One region of the Aquabacterium olei genome, then DNA from elsewhere that is predicted to be linked to it. Evidence: predicted binding sites of a transcription regulator. Region 1 holds the regulator's gene; each other region holds the start of a gene.

The links. The regulator LexA, encoded in region 1, represses DNA repair genes until DNA is damaged. The targets are predictions, from matches to a motif close to ACTGTATNNNNATACAGT.
Region 2: a site for LexA is predicted at 2,514-2,531, ahead of recA (recombinase RecA). Genes of this name have one in related genera too.
Region 3: a site for LexA is predicted at 8,423-8,440, ahead of imuA (translesion DNA synthesis-associated protein ImuA). Genes of this name have one in related genera too.

What each region holds. Positions count from the first base shown of each region.
Region 1 covers NZ_CP029210.1:2,578,622-2,588,671, forward strand. Annotated here, with positions in the region: gene DEH84_RS11570 (efflux transporter outer membrane subunit) at 1-1,027, opposite strand, end outside; gene DEH84_RS11575 (MacB family efflux pump subunit) at 1,065-3,017, opposite strand; gene DEH84_RS11580 (efflux RND transporter periplasmic adaptor subunit) at 3,031-4,251, opposite strand; gene DEH84_RS11585 (methylamine utilization protein) at 4,425-5,030, shown strand; gene DEH84_RS11590 (asparaginase) at 5,182-6,147, opposite strand; gene lexA (transcriptional repressor LexA) at 6,232-6,939, shown strand; gene DEH84_RS11600 (hypothetical protein) at 7,080-7,448, shown strand; gene phbB (acetoacetyl-CoA reductase) at 7,594-8,331, opposite strand; gene DEH84_RS11610 (acetyl-CoA C-acetyltransferase) at 8,385-9,563, opposite strand; gene phaC (class I poly(R)-hydroxyalkanoic acid synthase) at 9,616-10,050, opposite strand, start outside.
Region 2 covers NZ_CP029210.1:525,685-535,734, reverse strand. Annotated here, with positions in the region: gene sucC (ADP-forming succinate--CoA ligase subunit beta) at 1-580, opposite strand, end outside; gene recX (recombination regulator RecX) at 857-1,363, opposite strand; gene recA (recombinase RecA) at 1,387-2,451, opposite strand; gene DEH84_RS02345 (HP1242/YdcH family protein) at 2,677-2,907, shown strand; gene metH (methionine synthase) at 3,059-5,872, shown strand; gene DEH84_RS02335 (poly(ethylene terephthalate) hydrolase family protein) at 5,879-7,348, opposite strand; gene uvrA (excinuclease ABC subunit UvrA) at 7,484-10,050, opposite strand, start outside.
Region 3 covers NZ_CP029210.1:1,995,194-2,005,243, forward strand. Annotated here, with positions in the region: gene DEH84_RS09085 (heavy metal translocating P-type ATPase) at 1-2,031, opposite strand, end outside; gene cadR (Cd(II)/Pb(II)-responsive transcriptional regulator) at 2,264-2,767, shown strand; gene DEH84_RS09095 (error-prone DNA polymerase) at 2,802-6,146, opposite strand; gene DEH84_RS09100 (Y-family DNA polymerase) at 6,130-7,614, opposite strand; gene imuA (translesion DNA synthesis-associated protein ImuA) at 7,535-8,416, opposite strand; gene ribA (GTP cyclohydrolase II) at 8,562-9,212, shown strand; gene DEH84_RS09115 (cation diffusion facilitator family transporter) at 9,227-10,050, shown strand, end outside.

The DNA.
Region 1 (10,050 bases):
AAGGCAGCGTCAGGCCCGCGCCCAGCGTGCCCACCGGGTCGATCAGCACATTGGACAGGGCGGTGGTGGTGCGGCCCACGCTGCCGGTCAGCGTGAGCACCGGGTAGGCCGCCGCACGGGTGGCATCGACCGTGGCAAAGGCCGAGCGCAGGCGCAAGTCGGCCGCCAGCACATCAGGACGCCGCGTCAGCAGCGAGGCTGGCAGCCCGGCGGGCACTTCGGGCAGCGTGCCTTCCGGCAGCAGCTGGCTTTCGTCCATGGGCACGCCCGGCGGGCCGTCGAACAGGATGGCCAGGGCATTGCGTGCCTCGACGCGCTGTTGCAGCCATTGCGTGTGTGAGGCCTCCAGCGCAGCCACGGTCTGTCGGGCCTGCGCCACCTCCAGCCCGGAGGCCGCGCCCGCGCGGGCCTGGGCGTCCACCAGCTTCAAGGTCTGGCGGGCGTAGTCGATGCTGGCCTGGCTGGCGGCCACCCGCTGATTCAGGTAAGCGACCTGCCAGTAGGTTCGGGCCGTGGTGGCGACCAGGGCCTGGGCCGTGGCAAGCCGGTCCTGGGTGGTGGCCGAGGCCTCCCATTCGGCCGCCTGGCGGGTTGCGGCCAGGCGGCCCCAGAGGTCCAACTCCCAACTGACGCTGCCCGTCAGGGCGCTGGTCTTGACGAGGTTGCCTTCGCCGTCGAGTTGACGACTGCCCTGCGTGCTGGCGCGCACGGACACCGTGGGCAGCTGGTTGCTCGCCGCCGTGCCGGCCACGAGCTGCGCACGACGCACCCGCACCGTGGCCTGGGCCAGGTTGTTGTTGCGCGCCAGTGCGTCGTCGATCAGGCGCACCAGCACCGGGTCGTTCATTTCCAGCCACCAGGGCGAGGGTCGGGTCTCGCCCACCTGTCCGCCTTGTGCCTGCTGGAAAGCAGACGGTTGCTGCACAGCGGGTGCCACGGGCTCGCCGCGGTAGGTGGCGCACCCACCCAGCGTGGCCAGCGTCAGCAAGGTGAGTGCAAAGGGAAGGAGGCGGGCGTCGCGGTTCATCGTGCGTGTATGCGGGAAGGCGGCCACGGGCGGGCGCTCATTGTCGGGCCAGCGCGTCCACCGGATCGAGCCGGGCGGCATTGCGCGCGGGCAGGAAACCGAAGACAACGCCGATCAGCGTCGAGACCGCGAAGGCCGTGACGATGGAGGCAGAGGAATAGACCATGCTGAAGTTGCCACCCAGGCGCTCGAACAGCAGGCCGATCAGCAGCGCGATGCCGATGCCCAGCACCCCGCCGATCAGGCAGACCAGCACGGCCTCGATCAGGAACTGGCGCAGGATGTCGCTCTGGCGCGCGCCCACGGCCATGCGCACGCCGATCTCCTGGGTGCGCTCGGTGACGGACACCAGCATGATGTTCATCACCCCGATGCCGCCCACCACCAGCGAGATCAGCGCAATGGCCGACACCAGCATGGTCATGGTCTGGGTCGCGTTCTCGACCGTCTGGCGGATGCTGTCGCTGTTGCGGGTAAAGAAGTCCTGCACGCCATGGCGTTGCGTCAGCAGCGCCACGATGCCCTGCTCGGCCGCCGCGCTGGGCACCTGGTCGCTGATCCGCATGGTGATGTTGCGCAGGTGGTCCTGCCCCAGCATGCGCTTCATGGCCGTGGTGTAGGGCACCCAGATGTTCAGGGCATCGGTGTTGCCCATGGCCGACTCCAGCGGGGCCGTCACGCCGATGACGCGCACCGGCACGCTGCCCAGAAAGATCACCTGGCCCACGGCAGCCTCGCTCGGTGCGAACAGCGCCCTGCGGGTGTTGGGGTCGATCACGGCCTCCTGGCCCAGCCGCGAGACGCTGTCGGCATCGAAGCCCTGCCCTTCAGCCAGCGTGTAGCCCTTGACCCGGAAATAGGCCTCGCTCACGCCCGACACGGTGGCCGACGCTTCCACATTGCCGCGCCGGCTGGTCACACTCGTGCTCACGGTGGGGCTCACGCTGTCGACATAGCTCAGCTGCGACAGCGCCCGTGCATCGCCTGGAATGAGCGTGTGAATCGTCGCGGCACGCCGGTCGCCAAAGTTCTTGCCGGGGAAGATGTCGATCGTGTTCGTCCCCATGGCGCTGATGTCCTTGAGGATGCGCTCACGCGAACCCTGCCCGAGGGCCACCACCGACACCACCGAGGCGATGCCGATCACGATGCCGAGCATGGTCAGCAGCGTGCGCAACCGGTGGCCAGCCATGGCGCGCAAGGCCATCGTGAAGGCTTCGGCCAGCCGATCCCAGTGCGCATGCAGCCAGGAGCCGGATGCGCGGTCGCGAGCCGGCGGCGCAGCCGTCACCGACGCGGCCTCGCCCTGCCGGCGGTCGGCCACGATGCGCCCGTCGCTGATCTCGATGACGCGCTGGGCGTGGCTGGCCACCTGGGCGTCGTGCGTCACGAGGATGACCGTGTGCCCATCGGCATGCAGCTCGCGCAGGATGCGCATGACCTCGGCGCCACTGACGCTGTCGAGCGCCCCGGTCGGCTCGTCGGCCAGGATCACATCACCGCCATTCATCAGCGCCCGTGCGATGCTCACGCGCTGTTGCTGCCCGCCCGAGAGCTGGCCGGGACGGTGCCCTGTGCGATCGCCCAACCCCAGCCGCTGCAGAAGGGCCTGCGCGCGTTCATGGCGCTGCGCGGGCGGCATGCCCGCATAGATGGCCGGGATCTCGACGTTGCCCTCGGCCGTCAGGTCCCCCATCAGGTGGTAGCGCTGGAAGATGAAGCCGAAGTGCTCGCGCCGCAGCCGCGCCAGCTCGTCCGGCTCCAGTGCGGCAGTGGACTGGCCGGCCACCTCGTACTGCCCGCGCGTGGGGCGATCGAGGCAGCCCAGAATGTTCATCAGCGTCGATTTGCCCGAGCCCGAGGCGCCCATGATGGCCACCATCTCGCCGGCCTCGATCGTCAGGTCGATGCCCTTGAGCACCGCCACCGTGCCCTCGCCCGAAGGAAACTCGCGCCAGAGGTCGCGGACTTCCAGCAATGCCTTGCCCATGTCGTGCCCCGGCTCAGAACATCGGCGGCCCGCCGCGGGAACGGGACGCGTTGTTCGCCGACGCATCGCCGATCACCACGCGCTCGCCTTCCTTCAGCCCGTCCAGCACCTGGGCCTGGACGCGGTTGTTCAGGCCCACGCGCACCTGGCGCTGGCTCACTCTCTGAGCCTGCCCCGCCTCCCCCTCCAGCACCTTCACGGTGTAGCGGCCGTCCTTGCCGCGCGCGCCCAGTGCGGTGGCGGGCACGGTCAAGGTGTTGTCGGCACGCGAGGCGACGATGGACACCTGCGCGGTCATGTCGATGCGCAGCTTGTGCTCGGGATTGGGCACGGTGAAGCGGCCGTTGTAGTAGATGGCCGAGGTGGTGGAGGAGCTGGTGCTGCTCGTGCTGGTCGTGCTCGAGGTTTCGGCCTGCTCGGCGTCGGTCGAGGGCTCGATCGCCACGAGCCTGGCGTCGTAACGCTTGTCGGGCTCGCCCATGATGGTGAAGTACACCGGCATGTCGGGCCGCACCTTCACCACGTCCGCTTCCGAGATCTGCGCGCGGATCAGCATGGTGTCGAGCTGGGCCAGCTTGATCAGCGTCGGGGCCGATTGCAGCGCGTTCACCGTCTGCCCGGCCTTGCGCACCACGGCGATCACCACGCCGTCCATCGGCGCCACGATGCGGGTGTAGCCCAGGTTGGTCCTGGCGGTGTCGACGGCGATGCGCGCCTGCTCGATCTGCGCGTCGAGCTCGGCCAGCGCCGCCCGCGTGGTGTCGACCGAGGCCTGCGCCGCCTCCAGGTCGGCCCGTGTGCCCGCATCTTCCTTCACCAGCGCCTGCGTGCGCTGGAGCGCCAGCTCGTACTGCACCAGTTGCGCCTGGCGCGACCGCTTCTGCGCGGCCAGCACGGCCAGTTGCGCCTCGGCATTGCGCAGGTCGTTCTGTTGCTTGGTCGAGTCGATCTCGGCCACCAGATCGCCCTTGTGAATGGACTGCCCCAGTTCGACATGCAACTTGCGGATCTGCCCCGAGGCCTGGGCCCCGATGTCCACCTGCTGGATGGCCTGGATGGAGCCCGTGGCCAGCACAGTGTCTTCGAGATCCTGTCGCGTGACGGGCGCCGTGATCACCTGCGGTGCCGGCGGTGGGGTGAAGTAGTGCTGGCGCACCCACCAGCCTCCCCCGATCAGCAAGGCGGCGATCAGGCCCAGCCGCCACCCCTTGAACCAGCTTGTTCTTCTCATCATCGTGCTCATGCGGGCAGTGTGATCGTGCCCGGTTGTCATTCCGCGAAGCGCAGGTTACTGCAATGTAAAGACCGCTGCGCGCGCGTCCGGAAAGCCGCAACAAGTACCCGAAAAGGCGTGGGTCACGGGCTGATCCCACGGTTTCGTTCGTCGTTCCGGGCCAAGATACCGGCATGCTGTCTCATAGTGAACCGGCCCTTCTGCTGGCCGCTGCCCTCTTTGCGCTGGCGCAAGCTCCGGCCGCCATCGCGGCACCACAAGGCCTGATGGTGGTGGACACCGCCGGGCAACCGGTCGCGGGGGCCGTTGTCTCGGTTCTGGTGCGCGGCGTGCGGGCCACCGCGCCGTCAGGCACGCTCGCCCAACTCGGGCAGCGCAACAAGCAGTTCGAGCCGACGCTGCTGGTCGTCCAGACGGGCACGCTGGTGAACTTCCCCAACTTCGACACGGTGCGGCACCACGTCTATTCGTTCTCGCCCGCGCGCCCCTTCGAAATCAAGCTGTACGCCGGCACCCCGGCGCAACCCGTGCTCTTCGACAAACCGGGCACCGCCACGCTGGGCTGCAACATCCACGACCGCATGCTGGCCTACGTCCACGTCGTGGACACGCCGCATTTCGGAGTGAGCGACGAGCGCGGCCGGCTGACCATCGACCTCCCCGGGGGCGAGCACACCGCCCGCATCTGGAAGCCTGCCATGGGCGAGAAGGTCCCGGGTCAGGAGGTGCGCTTCGCGACCACGGCCGCGGGGGCGGTCACGCTGCGCATGAACCCCTGACGGACGGGCGTCACACCGCTTTCACAATCGGCTGGCACAGTTCACCTTGTCGGCGGCCTGAAAAGGCCGCAGGGAGCCCACCAGGCCCGGCCGACGGACGCCGCAGTCGACGCCTGAATTCCCCCGACACCTTTTTTCTCCGGCCTGCCCTTCACCTGGCGGGCCGTTGTCTTTCCAGCAGGTGCAGCACCAGCGCAACGCGGGCCTGCGCCGCCGTGAGCGAACCGGCAGCGAGCCAGTGATCGCCCTCACGGGGCGTCACCCCGCCCCGCGCCACCCGGCTGCTGCGCCACACCGTCACGCCCGCCGCCTCCGCGCGCTCCAGCGCGGCGGACAGGCCGGCATGGAGGGTGCCGTGTCCGGTTGCGGCGGCGATCAACCCGTCCAGCCCCCCGTGCTGCGCCGCATGCGCACACAGCGCGTCGACGACCCAGCCATCTGCATCGGCATGGCTGGTGACCACCTCCACCCGCGGCACGCGAGGCGCCTGCAGCAGCGCCCAGCCGCGCGCGCCACACGACGGCCACATCGATGCGCTGGCAGGCATCGTGCCGTCGGGGCTCAGCTCACAGAGCACAGGTGCATCGCCCCCATCGAACGCGTCGATCACCGACGTATGGGCCTTGCGCACCGCACTGGCAGGCCACACCCGGCCGTGCATCACCACCACCACGCCCCCCTGCCCGGCCTGCGCCCCCTGGCGAACCACCGCCACGGCATCACGCAGGTTGGCCGGGCCATCGGCATCCGGCGCCGTCGCGGGCCGCATGGCGGCTGTCAGCACGATGGGCTTGCGGCCATCGTGCAGGGCGTGCAGCAGCCACGCGGTTTCCTCGAGCGTGTCGGTGCCGTGCGTGATCACCACACCGGCCACATCGTCGCGCTGCAGTTCGGTCTGGATGGCCTGGCCCAGTGCCTGCCAAACCGGCCAGCCCATGTCCTTGCTGTCGATCTGGGCCACCTGCTTCGCCTCGATCGCCTCGCTGGCCAGCTCCGGGACAGCGTCCACCAGCTCTGCCACGCTGCGCTGGGCGGCCACGTAGTGCCAGGCGCGATCGGGGTCCGAGCCGGTCCCGGCGATCGTGCCCCCCGTTCCGAGGATCACCACCTTCTGCATCGTTCTTTCCTTGGGGTACTGGACAAAGAAACAGTCCTGTATAAAATGCCAGCAAACGGACTGCGCCCCCCGGGCTGCCCTGCGATGTCGAACGATAAACCCAAACTCACGCCGCGCCAGCAGCAGATCTTCGAGCTGATCCAGCGTGCCATCGCGCGCACAGGCGCCCCGCCCACCCGGGCCGAGATCGCGGCCGAGCTGGGCTTCCGTTCGGCCAATGCCGCGGAAGAGCACCTGCAGGCCCTGGCCCGCAAGGGCGTGATTGAACTCGTGGGCGGCACCTCGCGCGGCATCCGCCTCAAGGCCGACACGCTGCGCACGGTGAATGAAAGCCGCAAGCGCCCGGCCGAGCCGCGCAACGGCGGGCTGCCCTTCAACCTGCCGCTGCCGGGCCTTGAGCAACTCGTGCTGCCGCTGGTGGGCCGTGTGGCGGCAGGCCAGCCCATCCTCGCGCAGGAGCACGTCGAGCAGACCTACGCGGTCGAACCCAGCCTGTTCAGCCGCACGCCCGACTACCTGCTGCGCGTGAAGGGCATGAGCATGAAGGATGTCGGCATCCTCGACGGCGACCTGCTGGCCGTGGCCCGCACCCGCGAAGCCCGCAACGGCCAGATCGTCGTGGCGCGCCTGGGTGATGAGGTGACCGTCAAGCGCTTCCAGCGCACCCCGGAAGGCATCACGTTGCTGCCGGAGAACCCCGATTTCGAACCCATTCTCGTCCCCCCTGATCACCCCGAGTTCGAGCTCGAGGGGCTGGCGGTGGGCCTGATTCGCAAGCAGTTGCCGAACTGAACACCGCCCCAGGGCGGCGCCAGTTGGTCAACAGCCACCATGCGGGTGGCGGGCATTCGTGCGCCTGGATCGGCGTGCAATCCCGCATGGTGATGTGCGTCCGAATCCTGCCGGACTTCGTCAGTTTCAAGGAGTTCACCATGATTCATCACCTCGCCCGGGCGTTCGCCGCACGCCAGCAAGCCACTTACCCCCTGGAGTCCGCACGCGCGCAGCAGAACGCCGCCGAGGCGGACACCGCCGGGCGCCGTCCCGTGCGGCCTCGGCCCCTCACGCCCTGGCAGGTCAAGCCCGCACCGGAAGCACCGGGCTGCAAGCAGGGGGCCGACAGCAGCACCCCACCCGCGCCGGGTCAACGCCCCCCGGTTGACGGCCGCCCGGCTTCCGCCCATGCGGTGCGCATCTCCACCGACCCCACAGACGCACGCCGCACCGTGATCGCAGGTCGATTCGGTGCCGTGTGTGCGGCGCTGGATCGCCTGGTTCGCGAGCAGGAAGCCCTGGCCTGAGGACCATCGCCACCCCGGCCATCGAGCGTGCAAAAAAGCAGAACCCGCCAGGCACACAGGGTGCACTGGCGGGTTCATGACCCGGGCTCAACGCTCGGATCAGGCGAGGCCCGGCAGCCTCAAGCCACCGGGTTGATGCCGCGCATCAGCCCATGTGCAGGCCGCCGTTGACCGAGAAGTCGGCGCCCGTGGCAAAGCCGGCTTCTTCGCTGGCCACCCACGACACCATCGAGGCGATTTCTTCCGGGGTGCCCAGACGCTTCACAGGAATGGTGGCCACGATCTTGTCGAGCACATCCTGGCGGATGGAGCGCACCATCTCGGTGCCGATGTAGCCCGGCGACACCGTGTTCACGGTCACGCCCTTGTTGGCCACTTCCTGCGCCAGCGCCATGGTGAAGCCGTGCATCCCGGCCTTGGCAGCCGAGTAGTTCGTCTGACCGAACTGGCCCTTCTCACCGTTGACCGAGCTGATGTTGATGATGCGTCCCCAGCCGCGGTCCACCATGTCGTCGATGACCTGCTTGGTCACGTTGAACATGCTGTTGAGGTTGGTGTCCATCACCGCATCCCAATCGGCCTTGGTCATCTTGCGGAACATGCCGTCACGCGTGATGCCGGCGTTGTTCACGAGCACATCGATGGGCCCATGCTCGGCCTTGCACTTGCGGAAGGCCTCGACCGTGGAGTCCCACTCGGCGACGTTGCCCACCGATGCGTAGAAGGTGTAACCCAGGGCCTTCTGCTCGTCGAGCCATTTGACATGGTCACGGCTGGGGCCGCAACCGGCGATGACCTTGTAGCCGTCCTTGTGCAGCCGCTGGCAGATCGAGGTTCCGATGCCGCCCATGCCGCCGGTCACGTAAGCCACTTTTTGAGTCATGTTGATCTCCTCTTCCAAAGAATGTTTATGGTCTCGACGAACGAAAACTGCGCTCAACGCTCGATGGTGAGCGCCACGCCCATGCCGCCGCCGATGCACAGCGAGGCAATGCCCTTCTTGGCGTCGCGCTTGGCCATTTCATGCAGCAACGACACGAGGATGCGACAGCCCGATGCACCGATCGGGTGACCGATGGCGATGGCGCCCCCATTGACGTTGACCTTGCTCGTGTCCCAGCCCATTTCCTTGTGCACGGCGCAGGCCTGAGCGGCAAAGGCTTCGTTGATCTCGAGCAGGTCGAGGTCGGCAGGCGCCCAGCCGGCACGCTGCAGCGCGCGGCGCGATGCCGGCACCGGGCCCATGCCCATCGTTGCCGGGTCAAGGCCCGCGTTGGCGTAGGAAGCGATTCGACCCAGCACCGGCAGCTTGAGTTCCGCAGCCTTGGCGGCCGACATCACCATCACGGCAGCGGCGCCGTCATTGAGGCCCGACGCGTTGCCAGCGGTCACCGAACCCGCCTTGTCGAAAGCCGGACGCAGACCGGCCAGTGCTTCGGCGCTGGTCTTGCGGTTCACGTACTCGTCCGTGTCGAACACGACGGGGTCGCCCTTCCGCTGCGGAATCACGACCGGCACGATTTCGTCCTTGAAGCGACCGCTCTCGATGGCCGCGGCCGCCTTCTGCTGCGACGCGAGCGCCAGGGCGTCCTGCTCCTCACGGCTGATGCCGTACTGCTTGGCCACGTTTTCGGCGGTGATGCCCATGTGGTACTGGTTGTAGACGTCCCACAGGCCGTCGTTGATCATGGTGTCGACCATGGACCAGTTGCCCATGCGCATGCCGTCGCGCGAGTTGGGCACCACGTGCGGCGACAGGCTCATGTTCTCCTGACCGCCGGCGATCACGATTTCGGCGTCACCGTCGCGGATGGCCTGTGCAGCCAGCATCACGGCCTTCAGGCCCGAGCCACACACCTTGTTGATCGTCATGGCGGGCACCGAGTTCGGCAGGCCGGCCTTGATCACAGCCTGGCGCGCGGGGTTCTGGCCGCAACCGGCCTGAAGCACCTGGCCCAGGATCACTTCGCTGATCTGGTCACCCGACACGCCGGTGCGGCGCAGCAGATCCTTGATCACCACCGCACCGAGTTCCGCGGCCGGGGTCTTGGCCAGGGTTCCACCAAATTTGCCCACCGCGGTTCGCGCGGCGGCAACGATGACGATGTCAGTCATGAGACGCTCCTGTATCAATCAATGAAAAGCCCGTGCGCCGGGCTCGTGCGGTTCAAGCCTTGCGCAGCACGTAACGGCCGGGCGCGGCTTCGATCGGGGGGTAGGTCCGGTTGCCAGGGCGCTTCGGTGCGGGCACCTGACGGCCGGCATGTCCAGCCAGCCAGTCGGCCCACACGGGCCACCAGCTCCCGGGACGTTCTTCTGCCGCATCCAGCCAGGCCGAGGCGCTGTCAGGCAAGGCCTGTGCCAGCGAACCGCTCACCCAGTGGCTGCGCTTCTTCTTTTCAGGCGGGTTGATCACGCCGGCGATGTGGCCCGACGCACCCAGCACGAAGGTGCGGGGCCCCCGCACAACCTGGGTGGACGCATAGGCGCTCTCCCACGGCACGATGTGGTCTTCGCGCGAGCCGTAGATGAAGGTCGGCAGGTCGAGCCGGCTCAGATCGAGGGGCTCGCCGCACACCGTGACCGCCCCCGGTTGCACCAG
Region 2 (10,050 bases), 1.8 Mb from region 1:
AGGCATCCGTGTCCATGTAGCACTGGTAGAGCTTCTGGCAGATGTCGATGAACTGGGCCACCGAGTCGGCGGGCATGGCCACGCCCTTGGCGAGTTCTTCGCCCTGCGCCTGCGTCAGGCCAGCCAGCGGATCGACGAAAACCGTGACGATCTTCTCGGGGGTGCTGTGGGCAACTTCCTCGATGTCCATGCCACCTTCGCTGGAGGCAATGAAAGCCACCTTCTGCGTGCCGCGGTCGGTCACGACGGAGAGGTAGTACTCCTTCTGGATGTCGGCACCGTCTTCGATGTACAGGCGGCGGACCTTCTGGCCTTCGGCGCCCGTCTGGTGCGTGACCAGCTGCATGCCCAGGATGTCGGAGGCGCGGGCCTTGACGTCGTCGAGCGACTTGGCCACCTTCACGCCGCCGCCCTTGCCGCGACCACCAGCGTGGATCTGCGCCTTGACCACCCACACGGGGCCGCCCAGCTTTTCAGCTGCCGCAACAGCCTCGTCTACGGAAAATGCCGGAATGCCTCTTGGGACCGGCACGCCAAATCGGCTCAGGATCTCTTTGCCTTGGTACTCATGGATCTTCATGGGTGTCTCGCAGTCTGGTGTTGCGTTCTTGTCGGATTGACAATGCCGCACGCCGCCGATCAGGCGGACGGGGCGCGACGCTTTCAAGGGATGGGCTTGTTGCGTTGCAGCGTGCAAGGATAGCACCGCGCACCTGTCGAGTCGCTGTCTCCCCCCGGTACAGCCCGCCAAGCGGCCGGTCTTTTTGCGAGGGGTTTACCCTAGGGATGCCCGCTTTTTGCCGCTGTTGACTCGCGAAGCGCGGCGAACGCGACGGGGCCCGCCACACCGGGCGGGTCAGCCTTCTGGCAGCGGCTCGGGTGTTTCGCCGCGGAGAACACGCCGGATCACATCACCCGAAAAGCCTCGGGCCATGAGAAACCGGGACTGCCGGGCTCGTTCGGTGGCATCCACCGGTGGTTCCCCAAATCGGCGGGACCACAGCGCAAATGCCCGCTCGAACTCGGTCTCTCGCAGGGCCTGGACAGCCTCCCGCGCGACTTCGGCGGGCAGCTGATGCTGAGCCAGTTCGGCCTGCACGCGAGCGGCCCCGTAGCGGGCGCCGCGCCGGTGCACCATGGACTCGGCGAAACGCTGGGCCGACAGCAAGCGGGCTGACTCCAGCTCGTCAAGAATGCGCTCGACTTCTTCCGCCGACTCGGCATGAGGCCCGAGCTTGCGCCTCAGCTCCACCCTCGAGTGCTCTCGGGCAGCGAGGTACTTCAGCGCGCGCCCTTTGAGCGACAGCGTCGGCGCACGCCGACGCTTCGGCGGATCAGCCGCATCGTGATCCGAGCCGGTCATGTCAGTGGGAAGTCGACGCAGCGTCAGACTTCGTCGTCCGCAACAGCGGGCGCTGCAGCCACCGGCGGCAGCAGGGCGATGCCGAGCGAGTCACGAATCTTGTTTTCGATCTCGCGGGCAATGTCCGGGTTCTCGCGCAGGAACTCCCGGGCGTTGTCCTTGCCCTGGCCGATCTTGTCGCCGCTGTAGGCATACCAGGCGCCCGACTTGTCAACGATCTTGGCGGTGACGCCCATGTCGATGATCTCGCCTTCACGGCTGATGCCTTCGCCGTAGAGGATGTCGAACTCGGCCGTCTTGAATGGGGGCGACACCTTGTTCTTGACGACCTTGACCTTGGTTTCGTTGCCGATGATCTCGTCGCCCTTCTTGATCGAGCCGATGCGGCGGATGTCCAAGCGCACGGACGCGTAGAACTTCAGCGCATTGCCGCCGGTGGTCGTTTCGGGCGAGCCGAACATCACGCCAATCTTCATGCGGATCTGGTTGATGAAGATGACCGTGCAGTTGGTCTTCTTGATGGTGGCGGTCAGCTTGCGCAGCGCCTGGCTCATCAACCGGGCCTGCAGGCCGGGCAGCGCGTCGCCCATTTCGCCTTCCAGTTCGGCTTTCGGGGTGAGCGCCGCCACCGAGTCGATGACGATCAGGTCGACCGAGCCCGAACGCACCAGCGCGTCAACAATCTCGAGGGCCTGTTCCCCGGTGTCGGGCTGGGAGATCAGCAGATCCTGCAGGTTGACGCCGAGCTTCTGGGCGTACTGCGCATCGAGCGCGTGTTCCGCGTCGATGAAGGCGCAGACGCCGCCCTGCTTCTGCATTTCCGCGACCACCTGCAGGGTCAGGGTCGTCTTGCCGGAGGATTCCGGGCCGTAGATCTCGATCACGCGGCCGCGGGGCAGACCGCCGACGCCCAGGGCCACGTCGAGGCCCAGCGAACCGGTCGAGACCACCTGGATGTCCTCCACGACCTCGCCCTCGCCAAGGCGCATGATCGAGCCCTTGCCGAACTGCTTTTCAATCTGTGCCAGGGCGGCTTGCAGAGCCTTGGCCTTTTCTGCGTTGAGGGCGGACTTGGCGGTCGTTTCCATGAATGGTCTCCGGATGGATGCGGCGCATGGTTGCGCTTGAACTGGCCGCCATTATGGCAAAAGCTGGATGCCTGTACAGTGGTTCAGGGGTTTTATTTGCCCCCTCTGACGGGCGGGGCGAAGCGAAGACAGACGAATTGATCTGCCACAAGGCCGGCCCCGACGCCCGGCGGCACGATGAAGTCAGTCAGATACCCCCCTCGACCACAACACAAAGGAGCCCAGATGGACCATCACCCGTTGATCAAGGATTTCCCCGAACTCCGCGAACGCATCCATGCGCTGAAGACCACCAACACCCACTTCGCCCGTCTGGAGCGGGAGTACGAAGACCTGGACAAGGCCATCGTGCGTCTGGAAAGCGGCATCGAACACGGTTCGTCGGCGGAACTGGAACAGAAGAAGCAGCAGCGCGTGACACTGAAGGATGAGCTTTACGCCCTGTTGAAGGCCTGACCCGACCCGGTCAGCCCGTCCACAGGACACCCCCCGCTGCGCCGCACCTCACCGGGTGCGGTCGACAGTGCCCGGAGGCCTTGACCTACCCGTCAAGGCCTCTTTGCTTGGCGGCCGCGGAACGCGTCCCCGCCTCGTAAAATGGCCGGCTATGACCGAAGCTGTCCGCCCCCCTCACGCCGCGCAAGCCGGCACCTCGTCTGCCGCCGCCGTGGCGCCCATGCGCCTGTCCGGGCTGGAGCCCGTGCTGATCGGCCAGGGCTCGCTGTTCGTGAACGTGGGCGAGCGCACCAACGTGACGGGCTCGAAAGCCTTCGCGCGCATGATTCTTGAGGGGCGATTCGAAGACGCCCTGTCGGTGGCGCGCCAGCAGGTGGAAAACGGCGCCCAGGTCATCGACATCAACATGGACGAGGCCATGCTGGACAGCAAGGCCGCCATGGTGCGCTTCCTGAACCTGATCGCCGGCGAGCCCGAAATCGCGCGCGTGCCCATCATGATCGACTCGTCCAAGTGGGACGTGATCGAGGCGGGGCTGAAGTGCATCCAGGGCAAGGGCATCGTCAACTCGATTTCGCTGAAGGAAGGCGTGGACGAGTTCAAGCGCCAGGCCCGGCTGATCAAGCGCTATGGCGCGGCCGCCGTGGTGATGGCGTTTGACGAGGTCGGCCAGGCCGACACCTACCAGCGCAAGGTCGAGATCTGCGAGCGGGCCTACCGCATGCTGGTCGACGAACTGGGCTTCCCGCCTGAAGACATCATCTTCGACCCGAACATCTTCGCGATCGCCACAGGCATCGAAGAGCACGACAACTACGCGGTCGACTTCATCAACGCCACGCGCTGGATCAAGCAGAACCTGCCCGGCGCCAAGGTGTCGGGCGGCGTGTCGAACGTGTCGTTCAGCTTCCGCGGCAACGAGCCGGTGCGCGAGGCCATCCACACCGTGTTCCTGTACCACGCCATCCAGGCGGGCATGGACATGGGCATCGTCAACGCCGGCATGGTCGGCGTGTACGACCAGCTCGACGCGCACCTGCGCGAGCTGGTGGAAGACATCGTGCTGAACCGCAAGCCGGTTTACAAGGACGGTGAAGACACCTCGCTGACGCCGACCGAACGCCTGCTGGGCATCGCTGAACAGGTCAAGGGCGCGGCCAAGGACGACTCGGCCAAGCTGGCCTGGCGCGGCACGGCCGAGGAACCGGCACCGGTGGATCAACGACTGAGCCATGCGCTGATCCACGGCATCACCGAGTTCATCACACAGGACACCGAAGAGTGCTGGCAGCAGATCAAGGCCCGGGGTGGCCGGCCGCTGCACGTGATAGAAGGCCCGCTGATGGCCGGCATGAACACCGTGGGCGATCTGTTCGGCGCGGGCAAGATGTTCCTGCCGCAGGTGGTCAAGAGCGCCCGCGTGATGAAGCAGGCCGTGGCCCATCTGGTGCCCTACATCGAAGAAGAAAAGCGGCAGCTGGAGCTGGCCGGCGGCGATGTGAAGGCCAAGGGCAAGATCGTGATCGCGACTGTGAAAGGCGATGTGCACGACATCGGCAAGAACATCGTCACCGTGGTCCTGCAGTGCAACAACTTCGAGGTGGTCAACATGGGCGTGATGGTCCCATGCAAGGACATCCTCGACAAGGCCAGGGAAGTGGGTGCCGACATCGTCGGGCTGTCGGGCCTGATCACGCCGTCGCTGGAAGAGATGCAGTATGTGGCCGCCGAGATGGAGCGCGACCCGTACTTCCGCGAGCGCAAGACGCCGCTTCTGATCGGTGGGGCCACCTGCTCACGCGTGCACACGGCCGTGAAGATTGCGCCGAACTACAGCGGCCCGGTGGTGTATGTGCCCGACGCCTCGCGGGCGGTGGGCGTGTGCTCGGACCTGCTGAGCGAAGAGCGCCAGGCGGCTTACATTGCCGAACTGAACGCCGACTACGAGAAGGTGCGCCAGCTGCACGCCAGCAAGAAGGCCACACCGCTGGTGTCGCTGGCCGAGGCCCGCGCCAACAAGGCGGTCGTCGATTTCGATGCGCACACGCCCGAGGCACCGAAGTTCATCGGCCGCCGCGTGTTCAAGAACTACGACCTGGGCGAGCTGGCGCCCTACATCGACTGGACGCCCTTCTTCCAGACCTGGGACCTGCACGGCCCCTTCCCCGCCATCCTCGATGACGCGGTGGTGGGCGAGCAGGCGCGCAAGGTGTACGCCGATGCCCAGGCCATGCTCAAGAAGATCGTCGAGGGCCGCTGGCTGACGGCAAATGGCGTGATCGGCCTGTACCCGGCCAACACGGTGGACGACGACGCCATCGTGCTGTATGCCGACGAAGCCCGCACCACGGAGCTGATGCGCTGGCACCCGTTGCGCATGCAGAGCGAGCGGCCTGTCGTGGATGGGGTGAAACGCCCGAACCGCTCGCTGGCCGACTTCGTGGCGCCAAAGGGCAACAAGGCCGATTACATCGGCATGTTCGCCGTGACCGCGGGCCTGAACATCGAGAAGAAGGAAGCCGAGTTCATGGCCCACCATGACGACTACTCGGCCATCATGCTCAAGGCCCTGGCCGACCGCCTGGCCGAGGCCTTTGCCGAGCGCATGCATGAGCGTGTGCGCAAGGAGTTCTGGGGCTATGCCGAGGCCGAGTCCCTGGACAACACGCAGCTCATCAAGGAACAGTACCGCGGCATCCGCCCGGCCCCGGGCTACCCGGCCTGCCCGGACCACACGGTCAAGCGCGACATGTTCAAGGTGCTCGAGGCGCACGACATCCACATGCACCTGACCGAGAGCCTGGCGATGATGCCGGCCGCCAGCGTCAGCGGTTTCTACCTGTCGCACCCCGAGGCGGCCTACTTCAACGTGGGCAAGATCGGGGGCGATCAGGTCGAGGACTGGGCGCAGCGCACCGGCCTCGGGCTCACGGATGCAGAGCGGGCGCTGGCGCCGCTGCTCTGAACCGGCTCAGCGTTCGCAGGCCGGGTAGAACTCGACCACCCCGGGGCGGCCCTGGAGGCCCCAGTCGCCGCAGAGATGCCGGGTGTATCGCGCATCGAGGTCGACCATGCGCTTGAGCCACGCGGTGACGGCGTGGCCCACCAGCGCCTTCTGCTCGGTCGTGGCCAGGTGCGTGGTGCACGATCCGGTCGCCCCCCCGGTGACCATCAGGAACGCCTTGGGGTTGCGTGGCTCGAGGTCGGTGCGCAGCCAATCGATGTACAGCGGGCGGGCGTGGGTGGCCACCGGTTGCACGATGTCGGCCTGGCACCCCACCACCAGCGTGGGCGCCTTGACCGGCCCGGGCACGCGGTCCTTCGAGGCGACCTGCGGCGCAAGCGCCACGGCGGCCTGAACCGCGCTGCCCGCTGCGATGAAGGGCAGCGGCTGGCCCGCACCCTGCCCGAGCACGATCTGCCGTGCCGGATCGATGCGGCCGGCCAGCGGCGTGCCTGCCTGGGCCGACCAGGCGATGACCTGCTGCATGGCATTCGCCGCTTGCAGGTTGCGCGCCTGGCTGTTGTCGAACAGCGATTGCGTGTCGATGACGACGCTGACAAAGCCGTGGGACGCGAGGTGCTGGGCCAACCACGCGTGCTGCTTCTGCCCTCCGAGTGGGCCCGGCACGAACACCGCCACGGCAAACGGCCCTTCGGTGGTGCCGGTCGGTGCATACACGGTGCCGGCGCGGTAACCCGCGGGCTGAGGGATGACCATGGACGTCACGGCGAAGGGGCCGGGCTTGCCGCCGATGTCGGCCACCGGATCGGGCCCACGCAGCGTGGTCGCCACCTCGGACAGCGTCAGCCCGAGCACACTGCCCATCGAGCCGCTGCCGGATCGACGGAGCAGGGACGCACTGACCTGCAGGGACGAGGTGCCGCGGATCTCATACCGCCCGGCGGACAGCACGGTGGCCTGCCCACTCCGCAGGGCGATGGGCGAGGCGCCCGCGTCCGTCACGCGATACAGATCCAGGGACACCAGCGGCTCGTCGCCGTTGGGAAAGACCGAGGACGTCACCAACCCGTCGACACGTGGCACGGCGGTGCGGGCCTCGGTCAGCTCGAACGCCAGCCGCGCGTCCAGACGCGCCACCACCGATTCGGATGAACTCACGATGCGGCGGGACCCGTGCCCGAGCGACATCCGGACCTCGGACGGACTCACCGCGGTTCCGACGCTGGTGTCGCTGTCCGTGTTGGGCGTCAGCACCCGAGCCAGTAGCCCCATGTTCTGCTCGAGCCCGCCGTCCCATGCGACGCGGCGCTCGCCGACCGTGACCCAGGTCGTCCCGTCCTCGGAGGGCGCCCGGATCACGGTTTCGGCAAACCCGGACTGACTGAGCCGCCGCACCTCGGCGTGCGCGGCCGACACGCCGAGCATGACGGCCAGGGCGAGCGCCGTGGGGCGCGTGACCTTGTGAAAGACAAGCATGGTTTCCTCTCTGAATGACTTGCGTGAAGAACGGCGACCACTGAACTGGTCGTCGCCCCGCATCCTAGGAAACCGGACACGAACTTGTCTGCGGGCTTTCACCTGCGCTTTCGCAAGCCCGCCCCTCGATCCGGGTCAGCTCATCCGATTGCAGGACAGCAATGGCGCCAGATACCGCCCCGTGTGGCTACCCGTATGTGCGGCCACCGCCTCGGGCGTGCCCGCCACCAGCAGCTCACCGCCCCCCGATCCACCTTCGGGCCCCATGTCGATCAGCCAGTCCGCCGTCTTGATGACGTCGAGGTTGTGCTCGATGATGACGATGGTGTTGCCCGCATCGCGCAGTTGGTGCAGCACCTTGAGCAGCAGCGCGATGTCGTGGAAGTGCAGGCCCGTGGTGGGCTCGTCGAGGATGTAGAGCGTGCGGCCGGTGTCGCGCTTGCTGAGCTCCAGCGCCAGCTTGACGCGCTGGGCCTCGCCGCCCGACAGCGTGGTCGCGCTCTGCCCCAGGCGGATGTAGCCCAGGCCCACGTCCATCAGCGTCTGCAGCTTGCGGGCAATCGCCGGCACCGCGCTGAAGAACTCCAGCGCATCCTCGACCGTCAGCCCCAGGATCTCGTGGATGTTCTTGCCCTTGTAGAGCACCTCGAGCGTCTCGCGGTTGTAGCGCTTGCCCTGGCACACGTCGCACGGCACGTACACATCGGGCAGGAAGTGCATCTCGACCTTGAGCACGCCATCACCCTGGCAGGCTTCGCAGCGGCCACCGGCCACGTTGAAGCTGAAGCGCCCGGCGTTGTAGCCCCGCTCGCGCGCGGTCGGCACGTCGGCCAGCAGTTCGCGGATGGGCGTGAACAGGCCGGTGTAGGTGGCCGGGTTGGAGCGCGGCGTGCGCCCGATCGGTGACTGGTCGACGTTGATGACCTTGTCGAACAGCTCCAGCCCTTCGATCTCGTCATGCGGCTCGGGCTCGGCGTGGCTCTGATAGAGCTTCTTGGCCACCGCCGCATACAGGGTGTCGTTCACCAGCGTGGACTTGCCCGAGCCCGACACGCCGGTAACGCACGTGAGCAGCCCCACCGGCACCTCGACGGTGACGCCCTTGAGGTTGTGCCCCCGTGCGTTGACCACGCGCAGGCGCGGCGTCTCGTCGGTGAAAGGACGACGCTCGGCCGGAACGGGGATGCCCAGCACCCGCGCCAGATACTGTCCGGTCAGGCTCTCGGCATTCGCCGCGATCTCTTCGGGCTTGCCTTGCGCCATCACGCGGCCACCGTGCACGCCCGCGCCCGGCCCCATGTCGACCACGTGGTCGGCGGCGCGGATCATGTCCTCGTCGTGCTCGACCACGATGACGCTGTTGCCCAGATCGCGCAGGTGCTGCAGCGTGCCGATCAGGCGGTCGTTGTCGCGCTGGTGCAGGCCGATGCTGGGCTCGTCGAGCACGTACATCACGCCAGTCAGACCCGAGCCGATTTGCGAGGCAAGACGGATGCGCTGTGCCTCGCCGCCCGACAGCGTGTCGGCGCTGCGGTCGAGACTCAGGTAGTTCAGGCCCACGTCGTTGAGGAAGCGCAGGCGCGAGCGGATCTCGTTGACGACCTTGGCCGCGATCTCGGCCTTGGCGCCCTGCAGCTGCAGTCCTTCGAAGTAGCGATGCGCCTCGGCCAGCGTGGCGTGGCCGATCTCGTAAATGGCCTTGCGGTCACCGGTCTGGGCGTCGAGCAGCTTCACATGGCGGGCCTCGCGGCGCAGGCGCGTGCCATCGCACTCGGGGCAGGCCTTGGGCTGCTGATAGCGGGCCAGTTCTTCCCGCACGGCGGCCGAATCCGTCTCCTTGAAGCGGCGCTCGAAGTTCGGGATGATGCCCTCGAATGCGTGCGCACGTTTGACCTTGCGTTTCTTGCCGCTCGGGCCGTCCGCCTCGTAAGTGAACTCGATTTCGTCGGTACCGGAACCGTACAGCAGCACGTGCTGGATGTGCGCGGGCAGCTCCTCGAACGGCTGCTCGATGTCGACGTCGTAGTGCCGACCGACGCTCTCGATGAGGCTGTAGGTGTAGGGGTTGCGGCGATCCCATCCCTTGACGGCCCCGCTGCCGATGCTCAGCGACGGAAACGCCACCACACGGTGCGGATCGAAGGCGATGACATGACCCAGCCCATCGCAGGTCGGGCAGGCGCCCTGTGGCGAGTTGAACGAGAACAGCCGCGGCTCCAGCTCCGACAGCGAGTAGCTGCACACGGGGCAGGCGAACTTGGCGGAGAAAAGGTGTACCTTGTCCGTGTCCATCTCGAGCGCCAGCGCGCGGCCTTCTGCCAGACGCAGGGCCGTCTCGAAGCTCTCGGCCAGGCGCTGTGCCATGTCGCCGCGCACCTTCACGCGGTCGACCACCACGTCGATGTCGTGCTTCTCGTTCTTCACCAGCGGCTTCAGATCGACCGCCTCGGTGATCTGCCCGTTGATGCGGAAGCGCACATAGCCTTGCGCCTGCATGTCGGCAAACAGCTCGGCGTGCTCGCCCTTCCGGTCGCGCACCACGGGCGCGAGGATCATCAGCTTGGTGTCCTCCGGCAGCGCCAGCACGGCGTCGACCATCTGGCTCACGCTCTGAGCCTGCAGGGGCTCGCCATGCTCGGGGCAGAACGGCGTGCCAGCACGGGCGTACAGCAGGCGCAGGTAGTCGTGGATCTCCGTGACCG
Region 3 (10,050 bases), 580 kb from region 1:
GTGCGTGGCGCGCGAGAGCCGGATCAGCTCGGGCACACGCTGCGGGTCGTCGTTCATGATGACGACGTCGGCCGCCTCCATGGCGGTGTCGGTGCCGGCGCCGCCCATGGCGATGCCGATGTCAGCCTTGGCCAGGGCTGGGGCATCGTTGATGCCGTCGCCCACCATGGCAACCGGGCCGTGAGATTGCCGCAGTGCGTCGATCGCCTGAAGCTTGTCTTCGGGCAGCAGGTTGCCGCGCGTGTCGGTCAGGCCGACCTGGGCGCCGACGTGACGCGCGGTGGCCGCGTTGTCGCCCGACAGCATCACGGCATGCACACCCAGTTGCGTGAGGGTGTGCAACGTGGCCGCAGAGCCGGGCTTGACGGTGTCGGCCACGGCAAACAGGGCCTGCGCACCTTGGTCGTCGGCCAGCACCGTGACCGTGCGGCCCTGAGACTCCTGCGTCTGCATGCGGGCCAGCAGGTCCGGCGAGGCGTGGCCGCGCTCGTCCATCAGGCGATGGTTGCCCAGCACGTGGGGCGTGCCCTCCACGCGCCCCTGCGTGCCCCGCCCGGGCAGCGCCTGCACCTGGTCGGTGTGCAACTCGCCCACGGGCAACCCATTGGCAATTGCCTGGGACACCGGGTGGGTGGAACGCGCGGCCAGACTGCGTGCCACCTGGGCCAGTCGCGTCCGCTCGTCAGCCTGTCCGTTGGCCGCAGGGTTCAGTGGCTCCCAGTGAACCAGCGCCGGCTGGCCCGCCGTCAGGGTGCCCGTCTTGTCGAAGGCCACCACCTTCAGCTGCCGCGCCTCTTCGAGATAACGTCCGCCTTTGATCAGGATGCCGCGGCGGGCGGCCGTGGCCAGGGCGCTCACCACCGTGACCGGGGTGGCAATCACCAGGGCACAGGGGCAGGCGATGACGAGCAGCACGAGCGCCTTGTAGACCGCGTCCAGCACGCTCCAGCCGCCCAGCAGCGGGCCCAGCACCGCCACCGCCACGGCGATGGCAAACACCGCCGGCGTGTAGACCGCCGCAAAGCGGTCGACGAAGCGCTGGGTGGGGGCGCGGCTGGCTTGGGCCTGCTCGACGGCATGGATGATGCGGGCCAGCGTGGTGTCATTCACCAGGGCGGTGACCCGGACGGTGAGTTCGCCGGTCTGGTTCACCGTGCCAGCGAACACGGTGTCGCCCGGCCCCTTGTCAACGGGCAGGCTTTCACCGGTCACCGGGGCCTGGTCGAGGGCGCTCTGGCCGGCCACGATGGTGCCGTCGAGCGGCACGCGCTCACCTGCGGCCATGCGGATCAGCTGACCGAGGGCGATCTGCTCGACCGGGCTGCGTTGCCATGAGCCATCCGCCTGCCGAGCCATGGCTTCGCGCGGCGCCAGATCGAGCAGAGTCTGGATGGCCCGGCGGGCCCGGTCGACCGAGCGGGCCTCGATGCGTTCGGCCAGCGCGTACAGGGCCATCACCATCGCGGCCTCGGGCCACTGACCGATGAGGAAGGCGCCCGTGACGGCCACCGTCATCAGCGCGTTGATGTTGAGGCGCCCCTGGCGCAGCGCAAGCAGGCCCTTGCGGTACGTTTCCAGGCCTGACAAGGCGATGGCCCCGGCTGCGAGGGCCCGGCCTACCCAGGGCATCCAGCCCGCATCCGCACCGGCAAAGCCGATGACTTCCGCTGCCACGGCCAGCGCCAGGGCGATGACCATCGGCCCCCAGCCTTCCATGAAGCGCGTCGGGTGGGCGTGCGCAGCCGAGGCCGTCGCCACCTCGCCATCGACCGGGGCGGGCGGCGGTGTCAGCGGCTGCGGGGTGTAGCCGGCCTGGCGGATGGCGTCGAGCGCCTGCGGCAGGGTCGCCACGTCAGCCTGGATGCTGAGCGTGCGTGCGGCCAGCTGGAAGCGCAGCCCGTGCACGCCGTCCAGGGGCGCCAGTGCTCGGCGGATGTCGGCCTCTTCCGAGGCGCAATCCATGTTGGCGATGCGGTAATCGGCCCAGGGCAGGGACGAGGGCTTGCGACCGGCCGGGCGCGGCATGGCCATCCTGACCGGCATCGCAACCGCGATGGTCGGGCTGCCGCTGCACCCACAGGCGTGGCTGCCGCAGGTGCCGCCATCCGTGTCGGGCACCGTGACTGCGTCTGCCGTGGCCACGGCCGGGCCCTCGGGGGGCGTTGTGCGGTCTTCAGGTTGGGTCGGGGACAGGGGGGGTGTCTGCATGCCATGATTGGAAACCCTGTAGTGGGTACAGAGTCAAGCGTGTTGGAGCGACGCCATGAAAATCGGTGAACTGGCCGCCCGTGCGGGCACCCTGGTCGAAACCATCCGCTTCTACGAGCGCGAGGGCCTGCTGCCTGCGCCAGCCCGTTCGGCCAGCAACTACCGTGTGTACGACGACAGCCATGTCGAGCGGCTGGCCTTCATCCGGCGCTGCCGTTCGCTCGACATGACGCTGGATGAGATCCGCGTGCTGCTGGACGTGAAGGCCGCGCCCGAGCAGAGCTGCCAGGCCGTGAACATGGTGCTGGATGAGCACATCGGCCACGTGGGGCAGCGGATTGCGGAGCTGCAGGCGCTGCAACAGCAGTTGCGGGCACTGCGCGCGGCCTGCCCGGACGAGCGCGATGCCGGGCACTGCGGCATCCTGGCGGGCCTGAGCGGCGAAGGGGCGTTGTCGCCGTCTCCGGCCACCTCGCCCGCCAGCGTATTGGCCAGTGCCTGCGCCCCTGCGGGCCGTGGGCGCGGGCATGTGCCTGGCACGCACGGGCCAGGACGCTGATCGCAGCCAGCGTCGCGCCCGAAGCGGCCGGGGCTCAATGGAAATCCCGGCTGCGGGTGCCCAGTCGCCCGAGCAGGTGTGTCAGATTCACCAGCCGGTGCGCCACCAGATGCCGCACCTCGCCCTGCCGCTGCCAGTCGCCGTGCACGGCCATCAGGCGGCTGTGCACCAGTTCCTCGCGCTGCTTTTCCTTCAGATGCGGCCACACGATCACGTTGACCGTGCCGGTCTCGTCTTCCAGCGTCACGAACACCACGCCGGAGGCCGTGCCGGGTTGCTGCCGCACGGTCACGATGCCGCAGGTGCTGACCCAGTCGCCATCGCGGCGCGGCTGCAACTGGGTCGCGGTGGCAAAGCCCATCTCGGTCAGGCGGGGGCGCAGCAAGGCCAGCGGGTGGCGGCGCAGCGTCAGGCCCAGTGCGGCGTAGTCGAACAGGATGTCTTCGCCTTCGGGCGGGGCGTCGAGCACCAGCGGGGCCTCGTGAATGGGAGCGTCACGGAGCAGGGCGGGGGCGCGGTGTCGGGCGGCGGCCTCCCAGACCTGCTGGCGACGGTGGCCGGCCAGGCTGTGCAGCGCATCGGCCGCGGCCAGTGCGCGCAGGTCGGCCTGATCCAGCCGGGCGCGGCGGGCCAGTTCGTCCACATTGGCAAAGGGGCCGCCCTGCCGCCGGGCTTCCACGATGCGCAGCAGCGTGGGCACCCCGACGCCCGCCACCTGGGCCAAGCCGAGGCGCACAGCGGGCTGGGGCGAGGCCGGCCGGGCTGGGTCAGAGGGCGAAAACCGATGGTGCTCGGGATGGCGATGGGCCAGCAAGGGCCGATGTGCCCACCCGCGTGAATCCTCCGTTTCGTGCAGCGTGGCCGGCACGTCGCTGAGCTGCACGTCGACCGGCAGCACCGTCACGCCGTGGCGGCGGGCGTCCTGCACCAGCTGGCTGGGCGAGTAAAAGCCCATGGGCTGCGAGTTGAGCAACGCCGCCAGAAAGGCCGCCGGCTCGTGGCACTTGATCCAGGCGCTGATGTAGACCAGCTTGGCAAAGCTGGCCGCATGCGACTCCGGGAAGCCGTAAGAGCCGAAGCCCTCGATCTGCTGACAGATCTGGTCGATGAAGGGCTGCTCGTATTTTTTGGCCTGCATGCCCTCGATGATCTCGGCCTTGAACTTGTCGACCTCGCCCTTCTTGCGCCACGACGCCATGGCCCGCCGCAACTGATCAGCCTTGCCCGGGGTGAAGCCCGCCGCCAGCACGGCAATCTGCATCACCTGCTCCTGAAAGATGGGCACGCCCAGGGTGCGCTTGAGGGCCTCGTCCAGCCGGGGCGGGGAGGGCGTGGGCGTGTCCGGATCGCGGCGCAGGTCTTCGCGGCGTTTCAGGTATGGGTGGACCATGCCGCCCTGAATGGGCCCGGGGCGCACCAGCGCCACCTCGACCACCAGGTCGTAAAAGGTGCGGGGTTGCAGGCGCGGCAGCATGCTCATCTGCGCGCGGCTTTCGATCTGGAAGACCCCCACCGTGTCGGCGCGCGAGATCATGTCGTAGGTGTGATCGTCCTCCGGCGGGATGTCCTGCATCTGCACGGAGTGGCCACGGCGTTCGCCGATCAGATCAAGCGCGCGGCGGATGGCGCTCAGCATGCCGAGGGCCAGCACGTCCACCTTCATCAGATTGAGCGCTTCCAGGTCGTCCTTGTCCCACTGGATGACGCTGCGGTCGGGCATGGAGGCGTTCTCGATGGGCACCATGTGGCTCAGCCGGCCGCCTGCGATCACGAAGCCGCCGGTGTGCTGGCTGAGGTGGCGCGGAAAGCCGATCAGCGTGCGCGTGAGCTCCAGCCATTGCTGCACGCGGCGCGAGCCCGGGTCGATGCCCGCTGCAGCCAGGCGTTCGGCCAGCGCCTCGGTGCGATCCCACCATTGCAGGTGGGTGGCGGCACGGTCGCATTCTTCGAGGCTGAGGCCCAGCGCCTTGCCCACGTCGCGCAGCGCGCTGCGGGTGCGGTAGCTGATGACGGTGGCCGCCAGCGCCGTGCGTTCTCGTCCGTACTTGCCGTAGATGTACTGGATCACCTCTTCGCGGCGCTGGTGCTCGAAGTCGACGTCGATGTCGGGCGGCTCGTTGCGTTCCTTCGAGATGAAGCGCTCGAACAGCAGCGTGGCCTCCTTCGGGTTGACCTCGGTGATGCCGAGCGCATAGCAGACAGCCGAATTGGCAGCGCTGCCCCGTCCCTGGCAGAGGATGCCCCGGCTGCGCGCGAACCGGACGATGTCGTTGACCGTGAGGAAGTACTTTTCGTACTCCTTCTCGTGGATGAGGGCGAGTTCGGTGTCGATGCGGGCCTGGATGGCGGGCGGCGTGCCCTCCGGGTAACGCCATTGCAGCCCCGCTTCGGTCAGGGCCTGCAGGTGGCTCTTCGGGGTCTGCCCGCGGGGGACAACTTCTTCCGGGTACTCATAGCGCAGTTCGTCGAGGCTGAAATCGCATTGCTCGGCCACGGTCAGCGTCGTAGCCAGCAGCTCGGCCGGGTAGCGCCGGGCCAGCCGAAAGCGACTGCGAAGGTGGCGCTCGGCATGGCGCTCCAGCGCGTGGCCGCATTCCGGCAGCGGCTTGCCCAGCCGGATGGCGCTCAGCACGTCCTGCAGCGGTTTGCGCGAGCGCACATGCATCAGGGCATCGCCCACGGCCACGGGCGGCACGCCGGTGTCGATGGCCAGCTGCTGCAGCCCGTGCAGCCACCAATCGTCATCCAGATCATGGTGCAGGGCCACGCCCAGCCACAGCTGCCCGGCAAAACGGGCCTGCAGGGTAGCCAGCTGGGCTCGCATCGGGCGCCAGGGCGCGGCGGGATCGGCCTCGGCGACGCGGCTCATGAGCAGCGCACGGGCCTGGGCTCGATCCGGTACGTACAACAGCATGCAGCCGGACAAGGCTTCGGGGGTGAGCGCGTTCGTGTGCAGCGGCGCCACCCCCTTGCCGGGCTGGGCACGGCGCAACCCGGTGATGAAGTGACACAGCTCGCCATAGCCCTTGCGGTGCTGCGCCAGGGCCACCAGGCGATACGGGGGCCAGCCTTCCGCTGCCTCCGGTGGGTCGGGCGTGACCTCGAACTGGCTGCCGATCAGCAACCGGAAGGCGTCGGCGCCGGGCACCCCGTTGTCACGGGCGTCGCGCAAGGCCAGATGGGCGCGCACCACGCCGGCCATGGAGCAGTTGTCGGCGATCGCCAGCCCTTTGTAGCCCAGCTTCAGCGCGCGCTGGATCAGCTCCTCGGCATGCGAAGCGCCGTGCAGAAAGGTGAAGTTGCTGGTGGCCAGCAGCTCCACGTAATCCGGCAGCTGCTGGGCACTCCGGCTTGGGGGCGGGTCAGGCAAAGACACCATGGAGAAACCACGCCGAAGCCGACAAGGAGGCACCCACGGCAGGGCGCGTGCGATAGACCCACAGCAGCCCGGCCCGTGGGCTGTGCGCCAGGAAGTAGTCGCGCGAGGTGGTGGCCGGTGGTCCGTCGGCCGCGTAGCGTGTGCCGGGCTCGGCCACCTGGCTTGTGACCATCCTGCCCGAGGGCCGGAGGGCCGCGGCGTCCTCGTTCCACCACCCGGTGTCGATGCGGTGCGGGCCGGCCAGCAAGGTCAGCCGCCCCTGGTAGACCGGGCGTTCCGCGCCGTGGGCATCGTGCTCCAGCAGCAGGGGGCGGGGCTCGGGCAGCAGCCAGGTGGGGTGGGGCAGGGCATGGCGGATCAGGGGCAGAGCGTCCGGTGCAGTCGCCTCCGGGCGCTCGCTGGTGTCGGACCAGGGGCACCAGCGCTGATCCAGCCCCAGGCGGTGGTCGTCTTCCAGCCGGCCTGCGCACACCCGGTCGTGGCCGAGCCGCACGCTCAAGCGTTCCAGCAAGGCCACCCAGGCCTCGTGCTGTCGACGCTGGCCCGCCGGGGTGCGCAAGGCTTCTGCCTGCAGGGGCACGCCCTGGCCCGGCGTCAGAAACAGGTCATCGCACAGCGGCTCGGCCGCAGCCAGGTCGCTGGCGTGCAGACTCAGTTCGCCCACGGGGGCGCTCAGCTCAAGCCGACGCAGGTGCTCCACCAGCAGGGCGCGCAGACGTGCCACATCCGACGTGGCGGTGCCCAGCCGGACGACATGCTCCCCGCTGCGGGCGGCATCCCTGCGCTGGCCATCGTGCTGCCAGCGCAGGGTGAAGCCCCGCACCCCCAGTTGCTGGGCCGACAGCCAGGCCCCCAGCCGGGCCAGCAGGCGGTCACAGGCGGGCAGCAGCTCATCGGCCAACTCCACGCGGGCAGGGAACTCCAGCCGCTCGTCGAACACCGGTGGCAGCGTCTGCCAGGTGAAGGCTTCGGGCACGACGCTGCGGGCCTGGTCCAGCGCGTTCAGCAGGGCTGCACCGAAGCGACGGCTCAGGCCATCGCGCGGCAGCCGCGCCACATCGCCCACCGTGCGGCAACCCATGCGGCTCAAGGTGGCCTGGTGGGCGGCCAGCGCGCTCAGGGCCTGCAGTGGCAGGGCATCAAGCTGCCTGGGATGAGGGCGTGGCGTGCGGGCCAGGGCCAGGGCACCCAGCGCCGTGCGGGCATGGGCCCAGCCGGCACAGCCTGCCTGCTCCGCCCCCTGGTTCAGCCGCGCCATCAGCCGGCGGCGCCCGCCGAACAGCCGCTGGCTGCCCTGCCACTCCAGCACCACGGCCTCTTCCAGCAGCGCCACGCGAGGGGTGAAGCGCAAGGCCCACCACACCAGCATCCGGGCGTCGGCCGTGCCGTCAGGGCTGAGCGCCGGCAGCCCTGACGAGGGCGCCACGGTCAGGGAGGCCGAGGGAATCAGGGCGGTCCAGCAGGGCATGGGCAAGAACAGGGCGAGAGGCGGCCGAGGCCACCGTGGCGGGACGCTGGGTCGGCACCATGGGCCGTGGCGCAGGTGGGGTGGCGGTGGGCAAGACCGCGGGCAACAGCGGCCTGAGCCCCGCTGGCCAGCGTGCCAGCACGATTGGCCGGGTGTGCAGCGGGCCGCGCCGCTTGAGCACCTGCACCTGCATCGGCACCGGCCAGGCCCCCAGTTCCAGCCGCAGGCGCAAGGGGGCGGCCGAGGCGTCGGCCTGCGCCGCCAGCGGGCGGATGACGAAGCACAACCCCGCGTGGCGGCTGGCGCAGGCCTGCAGCCGGCGCAGTTGCTCAGGGCGGGCCTGGGGCAGCCACAGCAGGATGACACTGAGGCATTCGGCCTTCAGCGCCTGCTCGGCCGCCCACAGCCGCTCGGCCGCGGTGTGCGCCTGCAACCACACGAGTTGTTGCGGCTTCACGCCTTCAGGGACCAGCCCCTGCAGCCCGGGCGTGTGCGGCGGACCGACCAGCAACAGGCGGGCGCCCTGTTGCAACAGCGTGGCCACCGCCGGGCTCAGCAGCCGCCATTCGGCTTGATGGTGCACCGGCTGCAGGATCTCGATCAGGTTCTGGCCTGGCCAGCCGCCCCCGGGCAGCTCGGCATCCAGCTCGGCAAAGCCACTGGAAACGGTCTCCCCCTGCGCGCCCCCCAGATCCTGGCCGCGCCACATGGCCCGGGCCACGTGCGCAGGCAGATTGGCTTCCAGCTGCCGGATGGCAGCCGTGGCCGACGGCAAGGCAGGAGTTGAAAGCGAGAGCGGCATGGGAATACTGTATGAATGAACAGTATCGTAGCGGTCTCTGGCGCGGCCGTCCAGCCTCCTTTTTTCCCGCTGTCGGGTGTTTTTACGCGACCGCCGTCCCCAGGTGACGGCTTTTGGCAAAATGTGACTCCCCTGAGGAAAACGAATGTCCCGTCCTGACACCGACAGCCCCACCTCCGCCAGCGCCCTGACCCCTGTCACCTCGGCCCTGGTCGAGTTCCTGGCCGAGGCCCGTGTGCCGACCGCGCATGGCACCTTCACCATGAAGCTCTTCCGCGAAAAGGCCACTGGCCTGGAGCACGTGGCCATGGTCATGGGCGAGGTGGCCGGCAGCGCGCTGGTGCGCGTCCACTCCGAATGCATGACCGGCGACGTGTTCGGCTCGCTGCGCTGTGATTGCGGCCCCCAGCTCCACTTCGCCATGAACCAGATCGGCCAGAAGGGCAATGGTGTGGTCGTCTATCTGCGGCAGGAAGGGCGCGGCATCGGTCTGGCCAACAAGCTGCGCGCCTACCAGTTGCAGGACCAGGGCATGGACACCGTCGAGGCCAATCAGCATCTGGGCTTTGCTGCCGACCTGCGCAACTTCGATGTGGCCGCGCAGATCCTGGAGCAACTCGGCGTGCGCTCCGTCAAGCTGATGACCAACAACCCGCGCAAGGTCGACACCCTGCAGGCCCATGGCGTGCAGATCGAGGAACGCGTGCCGGTGCGCAGCGACGTCCAGCCCGAAAACGAACGCTACCTGGGCACCAAGGCCCGCAAGCTCGGCCACCACATCGACTGGCTGGGTTGACGCGCCCGCAGCCCATGGACCTCACGCCCCAGGACAATCCGGAGCACGACACCCCCGAACGCCACGTCGTGGCACGACGCAGCACGCTGGTCAGCGTGGTCGTCAACGTGGTGCTCACGGCCCTGCAGGTCACCATCGGGGTGCTGGCGCACTCGCAAGCCCTGGTGGCCGATGGCATCCATTCGCTGTCCGATCTCGTCTCCGACTTCGTGGTGCTGCTGGCCAACCGCCACAGCCGCAAGGCCGCCGACGCCGATCACCACTACGGGCACCACCGCTACGAGACAGCGGCCTCACTGGTGCTGGGCGCGTTGCTGCTGAGCGTGGGGGTGGGCATGCTGTGGGGTGCAGTGCACAAGCTGAGCACGCCCGAAGACATTCCTCAGGTGCAGACCGTGGCACTGTATGTGGCGCTGGCTGCGCTGGTGTCCAAGGAACTGCTCTTTCGCTACATGCTGGCCGCCGCCGAGAAGGTGCGCTCCAGCATGCTGGTGGCCAACGCCTGGCATGCCCGCTCGGATGCAGCCTCGTCGCTGGTGGTGGCCATCGGCATTGGGGGCAACCTGCTGGGCTACCCCTTGCTGGACCCGGTGGCCGCACTCATCGTCGGCTTCATGGTGGGCAAGATGGGCTGGGACGTGGGTTGGGATGCCCTGCATGACCTGATGGACCGCTCTGCGTCCGACGAGCAGGCCGAGGCCATTCGCCAGGCGCTGGTGCAGACCCCGGGCGTGCTGGGCGTGCACGACCTGCGTACGCGCAAGATGGGCGACCTGATCATGGTCGACGCCCACCTGGAGGTGGATGGCGCCCTCAGCGTCTGGGAAGGCCACGACAT